Regions from separate parts of the Lysinibacillus sp. Y5S-8 genome, predicted to be linked through region 3. Evidence: predicted binding sites of a transcription regulator. Region 3 holds the regulator's gene; each other region holds the start of a gene.
The links. Region 3 encodes LexA, which represses DNA repair genes until DNA is damaged. Its sites were predicted from a motif close to CGAACATATGTTCG; they were not measured.
Positions count from the first base shown of each region.

Region 1 (3,287 bases), 1.9 Mb from region 3:
AAAGGGGCTGATAAGGCGCCAGCTCTTGTTGTAGCACCTACAAGGGTAAAGGGAGGTAAATCAAGGCGTACAGAACGTGCTTCTGGACCTTTCCCCACCACAATATCTAAACAGAAGTCCTCCATTGCTGGATATAGCACTTCTTCAATGGCACGGGAGAGTCGATGAATTTCATCTATAAATAAAACATCCCCAGGCTCAAGTGAACTTAAAATAGCTGCTAAATCCCCTGGGCGCTCAATTGCAGGGCCACTCGTCATGCGTACATTGACATTCATCTCATTCGCAATAACAGCAGCTAATGTCGTTTTACCAAGTCCCGGAGGTCCATATAACAGCACATGGTCTAAACTTTCTTGGCGAAGCTTTGCCGCTTCAATGAATATTTGTAAGTTTTCCTTCACTTTATGTTGCCCAATATACTGCGTTAATTTTTGAGGGCGTAAAGATAATTCAAACTGCTCATCATAGCTACCTGCCTCACTTGCCATCATACGTTCAGACATGTACCTTCCCTCCTTTCCTTATTTTATTTTTAGCAGTAGTTGCAATGCTTGTTTCATAAAGGCATCTGTCGTTTCCAGCTTGTCGTTGTCCTCAAGCTGTGGACGAATTTTTTCGAGCTCTTTTTCAGAATAACCAAGTGCCATTAACGCCAGTATAGCTTCTTCTAGCTCATGCTTATAAGGATTTACACCAAACAATGGTAGCTCATGTTCTGCACTAGGAAGCTCCAATGTATCTAATAACGAGCCTAGCTTGCCCTTCAAATCAAGAATCATTTGACGTGCTGTTTTTTTCCCAACCCCAGGGAACTTCACTAAAAACGCTTCGTCCTCCCGCTCAATGGCACTAATAACCTGTTGCGGATTACCAGTAGCTAAAATCGCTAGAGCCCCCTTTGGCCCTATGCCAGATACTAATATTAGCTTTCGAAATAGCTCACGTTGATCTAGATTAGGGAAACCATATAAAACTTGTGCATCCTCTCGTACATGCAAATGAACATATATCTGTTGCTCCAGGGCTGATGTGCGGAATGCAAACGGATTGGGCGTATGAAGTTGCCAGCCAATACCTTGTTGTTCTAATACTATAAACTCAGGTGTAATACGAGTTACTTGTCCTTTTAAATAATCATACATCTATAATCCCTCACAATCATCGTCTTCGATTATAGCATATAGCGAACGAATGCTCGACAAAAAGTAGTGGCAAAAGCGCTGTTGCCAAACAAAAATGACCGCCAAATGACGGTCATTTTTTAACAAATCTATCAATATCGTACCATAGTTTTGGCCAATAGGTGAGGGCTCGTTTTGTGAATGGCACTAAATAATCTAAAAATACTAGCTGTTGCTCTAGTGGTAAATCCACTGCAAAAAGCCATTCTCGTAATAGCTCATTCGGATATTTCAAACGATGGAGCTTTCTTTTATCCAGTCGTTTCAGCTCAGGTAATTCAGCAAAAATTTTTCCAAGATCATAATCAACAGCAGGTAATACACGATGCAACCATAAAATATATTCATCATCCGCTTCGCCAAGATGTGCTAAATCAAAATCAATTAAACGTAATTGGCCATCAGAGCACCATAAAAAATTATGATGAACCACATCCCCATGTAATAGTGTGATTTCTTTTTCAGGCGCATCCTCTAATGCAATCAGTTGTAAAGATTTATCACTATAATGCACAATTTGATCGATTTCTTCTTTTGTTAAAAAAGCTCGAAACTCATTTCTTCTACTTTTAAAGCGCATATGACGCATTTGCCATTTTAAAAGCTGCGAGTAGGTATGCAAGCCTGGCACTCGCTGCCAAGCTATTTTTTTATGTGTATCATGTAAAGCTATTAATAATTTAAGAGATTCTTCGCGATCTTTTTTATATGCAAAGTTAGCACCATGGCTTCCTTCTTGCCATACTTGCACAATTAACTGCTCATCATCACTCTGAACCAATGGTAAGATCAGAGAAGGCTCCATGCGTCCTAACTGGCGATGAATTGCTCTCACCTTCTCTGCAATTTCCACTTGCTTCGCTCGTTTGACAAAATAATGATTCGATTCATACTTATATTTCCAAATGTTTGACTTTAACTCTTCTACAATATACGCTTTTTCACCATCGATAAGGCGTCATCCCGCCTGGGAAATAGTGCGGTGACATCCATTGTCCCCCTGCTGGTGGGCACGGCGGTGGACAATGTGTCGGACATGGTGGTGGCGGACAATGACAAGGATCCATTTGCCATGTAGGCATCATCATTGGTTGTTGATGACAGCCACAGGATTGACCCATGTTCATCTCAGGCATCATCATTGGCTGTGTACCACAGCCACAGGATTGACCCATATTCATATCAGGCATCATATCCATTTGTGGCTTCATTTGATGATCCTGTGTATGGAAGAATGGTGATGTAGACTCTAAAAAGTCTTCCATCCCACCTACTTTATGATCTGGCATGTCACAAGACATTGGCTGTTGTGGCATCGTATAATGCTCGACCTGAGGTTGCATTGGCATCATCGGCCACCACATTTGATGATAGATGGGTTGATGACAACTTGAGCAATGTGGGACCGCAGGCATTTGTGGCATGATATGCATCGGTGGCTGCGGCGCTGGTTGTGGCATTGGCTTCGGTTGAGCTACAGGTGGTGGTGTAGGTGCTGGCGGTGGTGGTGCTGGCTGTATTTGCACTGGTGGTGGTGTAACAGTTTGTTCTACTTGTGGCATCACCACTTGTTGGTGCCAATTCATTTCCACAGGCTGCGGTACCCACATCGGTTGTTGTGGCATTTGCATAGGCATTGGCATCGGTATTGGAATCGGAATCATTTGTGGTTCTGGCATTGGCATAGGAGCTGGTGGTGGCGGTACAATAGGCGGCGGTGGTGGCATCGGTCGCTGTACCTCTTTTTTAGGACTTTCCTTCGGTGCCTCCTTATGCACTTGTGTTTCCTTTTTCGGCATTTCTTTATGTGATTCTCTATGCGGCTCTTTGTTTATTTTTTCAGGCAATATAATTTCCATACCTGGAACAATATAATCTGGGTTGGCAAGATGGACATTGAGCCGCTTCAAATCTTCAAACGAAATGCCGTACTCTTTCGCAATCTTCCACAAGGTGTCTCCCTTTTGAACAATATGAATACGCAATTTTTTCCTCCCTTCCTCTCTACGTATCATATGTTCAATGTTTCATTTGGATACAAAAATTTCAGCAAGTTAGAAATGCTTCATGGTACACTAAAACATAAGGAATGCTGATTCCTTT
Region 1 covers NZ_CP145889.1:3,227,057-3,230,343, forward strand. Annotated here, with positions in the region: gene ruvB (Holliday junction branch migration DNA helicase RuvB) at 1-506, opposite strand, end outside; gene ruvA (Holliday junction branch migration protein RuvA) at 525-1,145, opposite strand; gene V6670_RS15635 (phosphotransferase) at 1,258-2,136, opposite strand; gene V6670_RS15640 (LysM domain-containing protein) at 2,126-3,169, opposite strand.
Region 1: the regulator LexA is predicted to act here: its motif matches at 1,188-1,201, upstream of ruvA (Holliday junction branch migration protein RuvA).

Region 2 (3,287 bases), 2.1 Mb from region 3:
ATCACGGGTACTTTACCTGTTTTTTTAAACAGCTCATTTGCCTCTTTCTCCATCTTCTTTTCAAGAGCTGATAAATGTTGAACCCCCGTTGTGCCAGAGGCTAGTAGCAAATGGGTTAGCTCCTCCTCTGACATTTTTTCAATGCCCTGTAGCTCGTGCAATGAAAATGAAAAAATGGATTCAAAGGACGTTCTAGAATACCCATATAAAAGCTTAGTTAATAGTTCCTCGTGTCCCGTTGTCCCATCCTCTAGATAAACAGAAACATCGCCCGATGCCTTTCCTTTCACACGTTCAATAGTGCACTGACCATAAATAGGATGCACGAGTGTGAGCTGACCACCATATTTCGTCGAAACTTTTGGTTCATATTTGCGCTGTGCCTGCTGCCGTATGGGGAAACCAAAGAGCATTTGTAGTATAAACTGCTGAATCGTCGTCTTTCCTGCTTCATTTAATCCATAAAAAATAGTGACACCCTCATTTAAGGAAATGGTGATGTTTTCATGCTTACCAAAGCCATATATTTGGATTTTTTGTATAGTCAGCATGTGATCACGCCCTTTGAATTTCTTCTGCCAATAATGCCTGTGCATTTTGCGTTAAGTTTTCAATATCCTTGTCACTTAGTGGCTCTATCAGCCTTGCACCACCAGCATATTGGTATAAATCTTTTAGAATATCTTTCCATTCATTACTGTCCCACTGCTCCATTAAGCTGACAACGGATTGAGTTGCTGCTGTCTGCTCATAAAGACTTGCTGTCTTCTGCAATACCAACTTTTGTACCCAACACATCGGCTCAATGCCTTCCTCCGTCTCTCGCACAGTATCTAACCATGCATCTACAGTTGCGTGTTCAAATAAAGCTTCCGTTTGTTCATCAATGTTTTGCAGGTGAAGCTCAACTACTGATGCCCCGTACTTCGTCCTATTCGTTGTGATCGCTTCCGAACATCTTTTTAGTAATTCATTGGCATGTATAACATTCGTACAATCCACTTCTATCGTGTTATAAACGACAGTAGATGTAGGGATAAAATCTAGCTCATTCGATGTTTGGGATAACGTCACGTCATAAAAGCCTTTCAGTCCTTGTTCTTTACGATGTCGACTTTGAATATTGCCTGGATAAACAATGGGAGGGTTTTGCTGTAAAAGCTGTCGTTTATGAATGTGTCCCAAAGCCCAATAATGATAGTTCTTTTCAATCAACTGCTGCTTAGTAAAGGGGGCGTAAACATCATGGGTCGTGTTGCCTGCCTCACTGCCGTGTAGCATACCAATATGAATGGCATGCTGATCCTGTGCAATTGGATAACTTTCAATAACTGATTCCTTTAAATGGCGTTCATGATAGCTGAAACCATATATATTTACTTGCTGACCTCGGATTTTTAATTGAACCACGGTCGTTTCCGCCGGTAGTTCATAGACATTGCTTGGCAAAGCAAAGCGTGTCCAAGTGCCATTTAAATGATCGTGGTTACCATAGCTCACAATCACAGGGATGTTGTGCTGGAAGAGCTTTTCCATTGCATCCTGAAATCTTCGTTGTGCTTGCAAGCTACGATTTTCACCATCATAAATATCTCCAACAATTAATAAAAAGTCAGGTTTCTCTTGAATTGCTTTAAGGATAATTTTATCGAATGCTTCAAAAGTACTCGACCGAATGTTCTTTAAAATGTGCTCAGGTAATCCAAATAAACCTTTAAATGGACTATCTAAATGTAAATCTGCCAAATGAAAAAAACGAATTGCTGTCATCCAATCACCTCAAATAGTAGATAATTATCGCCTCGGTACCGTAATATGTTCACTAAACAAAACCGAATATTTGTTCTATTTTATCATAGTTCGCGTTTTATGAAAAATGGTATTACATAAAAAACAGCATTGCCTTACTTTTTCCACAATTTTCGTAATTTATCAAAAAATTCACTAGTTTTACCGTGAAGTTTATAAATCTTCTATGTATAATAGAAATATATTTAAGTAAAAGGGTGGGGTTTGTATGGAGAATTATCGTTTTACAGCTTTTGAAAAAACAGGGGAAACATTATTTGATGAAACTTGGACATTTGAAAATGATGAGGCTGCTAAACTAAACGGACAACAACAAATTGAGGAAAAAGGTGTTGCCGACAAAACTCATCGTCTTGTAAACGCTTCGGGTAAATTAATTTTATTCCATGTTTAGTGGCTAAAAGGCACGTAGTCAATGTTGCTACGCGCCTTTTATGATTGTTATTTTCCTACAAAGACAGGCATTCTTTTCTCTACAAATGCATGAATGCCTTCTAGATGATCTGTTGTTTTACGCATAGCGGATTGCCCCTCTGCTTCTAAAGCTAGGATATTTTCTAGCTGAGGCAAATTTTGAGCATGTAGAATTTTTTTCGTTGTAATCATGGAAGAAATAGGTGACGCAAGCATTTTACCAACAAGCTGATCTGCCATGGCAAATACAGTACCCTCTGGTGCAATAAAGTCAATAAGCCCTTCATCTAATGCTTCTTTTGCTGTTAATACCTTCCCCTCCCAAATCATCTGTTTCGCTTTGACAGTCCCCACACGTTCCTTCATGAAGAAATGACCGCCTCCATCTGGGATTAGTCCTATTCCAATGAAATTCATAGCTAGCTTACTATTTTCACAAGCCACAACTATATCTGCTCCAAGTGTTAGACTAAACCCTAGACCTGCCGATGCACCATGAACAGCCGCGATCACAATCATTGGTAACTGATAATACGCTTTCACAATACGTGAAAGATAGACCATTGCCTCATCAATATTTAATGGTTTATTTTCATCTAACATAGCCTTGATATCGCCACCCGCAGAAAAGACTTTTCCTTCTCCACGAATAACAAGCACCTGTATATTTTGTTCCTGTTGGAGAGCCTCAAAGCATTCTGCAAGTTCTCGCATCATAACATCATCCATAGCATTCATCGCCTGCGGACGATTCAATGTTAATGTTGCACGACGTTCTAACTTTTCTAAAGTAATCGTTGAAAATTCCATCTCTATTACCCCCAAATATGAATAGTCATTCACTATGTACTATTCGTGTTTTTTTAGAAAACTCCTTCTACTCTAAGCAAAATTGCTCTTGTTATGCTATATTAAAGGACGAATATTGAGTTAAAGGTGGTAACGTATTTTGATACAGAAGGACTATCGTGTATTACTTTATTATAAATATATTACAATTGAAGACCCTGTAGCATTTGCAGAAGAACATTTAGCATTATGTAAAGAAATTGGACTTCTTGGAC
Region 2 covers NZ_CP145889.1:3,878,401-3,881,687, forward strand. Annotated here, with positions in the region: gene V6670_RS18945 (AAA family ATPase) at 1-551, opposite strand, end outside; gene V6670_RS18950 (DNA repair exonuclease) at 556-1,770, opposite strand; gene V6670_RS18955 (YhzD family protein) at 2,018-2,203, shown strand; gene V6670_RS18960 (enoyl-CoA hydratase) at 2,251-3,033, opposite strand; gene V6670_RS18965 (rhodanese-related sulfurtransferase) at 3,173-3,287, shown strand, end outside.
Region 2: the regulator LexA is predicted to act here: its motif matches at 1,834-1,847, upstream of V6670_RS18950 (DNA repair exonuclease).

Region 3 (3,287 bases):
TGTACGTTTGGAGTTTTTTTATTGTCCATAGCTAAAAGCTTTCCGGAACCCCCTGCATAGCAGGGGGTTTTCAAAGCACACAATAAAAAAAGATTAGCAGGCAATATTATTTGCCTGCTAATCTTTCTTGATGTTCTTGGAAGCGACGATGAACAGTCGCTTTACTTACTTCAAAGCCCAACCCTCGAAGCGTGATCGAAATTTCCTCAAAGGTAAATCCACGTTTGCGTAGCTTGACAATTTCATCTACAGGTAAATCCTTTCGCTCCTGCCCATGGGGATTCCCTCGGTTCGATAAATTATTTTCAGGACGGTAGCCATTTTCTACAGCACGTCGCATGCCTCGACGTATTTTAGCGTTATGGATTCTTCGTTGATACTCCTCCACGATTGCTAAAATCTCAAGCAGCATCGTATCCATTTCATTTAGTTGAACGGGTCCTGCATCGCGCATGGAAAAAACATCTGTTGCTGATTTTTGCAATAAATGCAACACAGCCATCCTTGCGTTCCCACGTCCTAATCGTGTTTCATCTTGTACAAAAAGGGCATTAATTCCCTTTTCTTTAATGAAATCAAGCATTTCAAGCAAGCCATCGCGTTCCACATCATAGCCGCTATGCTTATCCTTAAATACACCCTTTACCTCATAGCCTTGCTCTCTAGCGTAGCGCAGCAACTCTTCCTGTTGACGCTCTAATGAGGAGCTTTGTGTTTCTTTTTCAGTACTTACACGGCAATAGACAACAGCCGACAATTGTTTATTCATCATTGTTCAGTTCTCGCAATTTCAATAGTATGGATGGGATTGGCTTGATCACCCAATACAGGAATAACTAGAGACTTTCCTGCCACAATTTTAATATCTGCTAATTCATTTTCTGTTTTGACCAGCTTAATCCAATCATCTGTACTCATCTTACCACGGTATTGCTCTGCTAACGACCACAAGCTATCCCCATGTTCAATTTGAATTTCTGCGTAATTAACATCTCCTGGATCAGTTATGTAAAGGTATCCTGCAAATAGTAGACAAGCTCCTAATAAAATGGAGATATGTGTATTTTTCTTTAACCATGTCATAGTTACAACCCCTTTTCTAGAATGTTTATTCGGAATGTATGTTCTCATAATAAAGCGAACAAATGTTTTTGTCAAACACTTTTCGAACCTATGTTTGCATACATGTTCGCATTCTGTTATACTATCAAATAAGAAGAATGATATTAGAAAAAAGAGGTGAGCACTCATGAAAAAAGTTTCGAAAAGACAAGAGGACATTTTGGCTTTTATTAAAGAAGAGGTACGAGCTAAGGGATATCCACCATCAGTACGTGAAATCGGGGAAGCAGTCGGACTTGCTTCAAGTTCAACTGTTCATGGTCATTTAGCTCGATTAGAACAAAAGGGCTTTATTCGTCGAGATCCAACAAAGCCACGTGCAATTGAAATTTTAGAGCCTGAAGAGTCTATTCAAAAGCAGCAAGTCATTCATGTACCACTTGTGGGGAAGGTAACTGCTGGTTCTCCAATTACTGCTATTGAAAACATTGAAGAATATTTCCCATTACCAGATACGTATGGTACAAGTGAGGATCAGTTATTCATGCTAGAGATTATGGGGGAATCTATGATTGAAGCAGGAATTTTAGATGGCGATTTAGTTATTGTGAAGCAAAAGGCAACAGCTAATAACGGAGATATTGTTGTGGCGATGACAGCAGAGGATGAAGCAACGGTCAAACGTTTCTTCAAGGAAAAAAATCATTTCCGCTTACAGCCTGAAAATTCATCTATGGAGCCTATTATCGTCGATCAAGTTTCTATTTTAGGACAAGTTGTAGGACTATATCGTCGTGTACATTAATCATTTAAAGTAGGTTTTGAGGATTATGTGTTCCTTCTAAGAGCATGTATCCTCTTTTTTACGCAAAAAAAGAATCCATATATGGTTGGATTCTTTGTACAGTCCCCTGCTACGCTTCCTTTTTGAATTTTAAGCTAGCTTCAACAAAGGCTGAAAATAGTTTTTGTGCAGGCTCATCTCCTGCTATGGCTAGTTCCTCGGGATGCCACTGAACAGCCAAGCAAAATGGCAAATCTTCATGAACAACCGCTTCGATAATGCCATCACTCGATTTTGCTGCTACTTTTAATTTCTCTGCTAATACATTAACTGCCTGATGATGAAATGAATTTACCGCAATTTTATCTTGTTGTAAAATGGTCGCTAATAAATTCTCCGCCATAATTTGTACATAATGAGTAGCTACAGCTCGAGCAGATTGCTGTACATGCTTGAGCAGCTTAGTACTAAAATGGTCACTATCAATATCCTGAAATAAAGTACCACCTAGTGCTACATTTAGTATTTGAATGCCTCGACAAATACCCAAAATAGGCATCTTTCGTGTGAATGCCGCTTCAATTAATGCTAACTCTACCATATCTCTTGCTGGATGAATTTTCCCTAGTTTTGGTGCAGGCTCTGCCCCATACAGAAATGGATGCACGTCATAGCCTCCAGATAACAATAAACCATCTGTAAGGGATAGAATTTGTGTGGCATCCTCCTCTACGCCAAGTGGAATAATAAGAGGAATCCCACCTGCATCAATGATACTTTTACTGTAAGCAGCATTTAATCGAGAGGATAAATCATCTTCCACAAAGGCTGTAATGCCAATAATCGGTTTCACTTGCTTCCCTCCATATGCTTGAAGATTGAACAATTACCAAAAACCTAAATACCAATTGATTAATGAATCCCCATAAAAATAGACAATAATGGCGGCTAATGCAATAGAAGGTCCAAAAGGAATGGGTGTTTTTCTCCCCTGCTTGTTCTTCGTTAACACGACAAGCCCGACAATCATGCCGATAACTGCAGCTACAAATAATGTTAACAGTGTATGCATTGTACCAAGAACAAGTCCAATTAAAAAGAATAATTTAATATCGCCTCCACCCATGCCCCCGTTTGATATCACAGCAATACTATATAATATGCCGAAACCAACGACTGCACCTACAGCACAGTCCCACCAGGGTGTTAATGGCGACAGTACTCGTCCAATAACAAGGAAGGGTAAAAAAAATAAAAGCACCTTATCTGGAATCAGCATATAGGCTATATCAGAAACAACAATGATAACTAATAATGAAATAAAAAATAGGGCTACTATAAACTCTATGCTCCAACTAAGCTGCCGATAAGCAAAGGCAAACAATAGTCCTGTTAATAATTCCATTACTGGATAAATCCAAGCTATTTTATTACCACAGCT
Region 3 covers NZ_CP145889.1:1,288,032-1,291,318, reverse strand. Annotated here, with positions in the region: gene V6670_RS06010 (recombinase family protein) at 107-772, opposite strand; gene V6670_RS06005 (LysM peptidoglycan-binding domain-containing protein) at 769-1,083, opposite strand; gene lexA (transcriptional repressor LexA) at 1,250-1,867, shown strand; gene V6670_RS05995 (gamma-glutamyl-gamma-aminobutyrate hydrolase family protein) at 1,977-2,699, opposite strand; gene V6670_RS05990 (prepilin peptidase) at 2,733-3,287, opposite strand, start outside.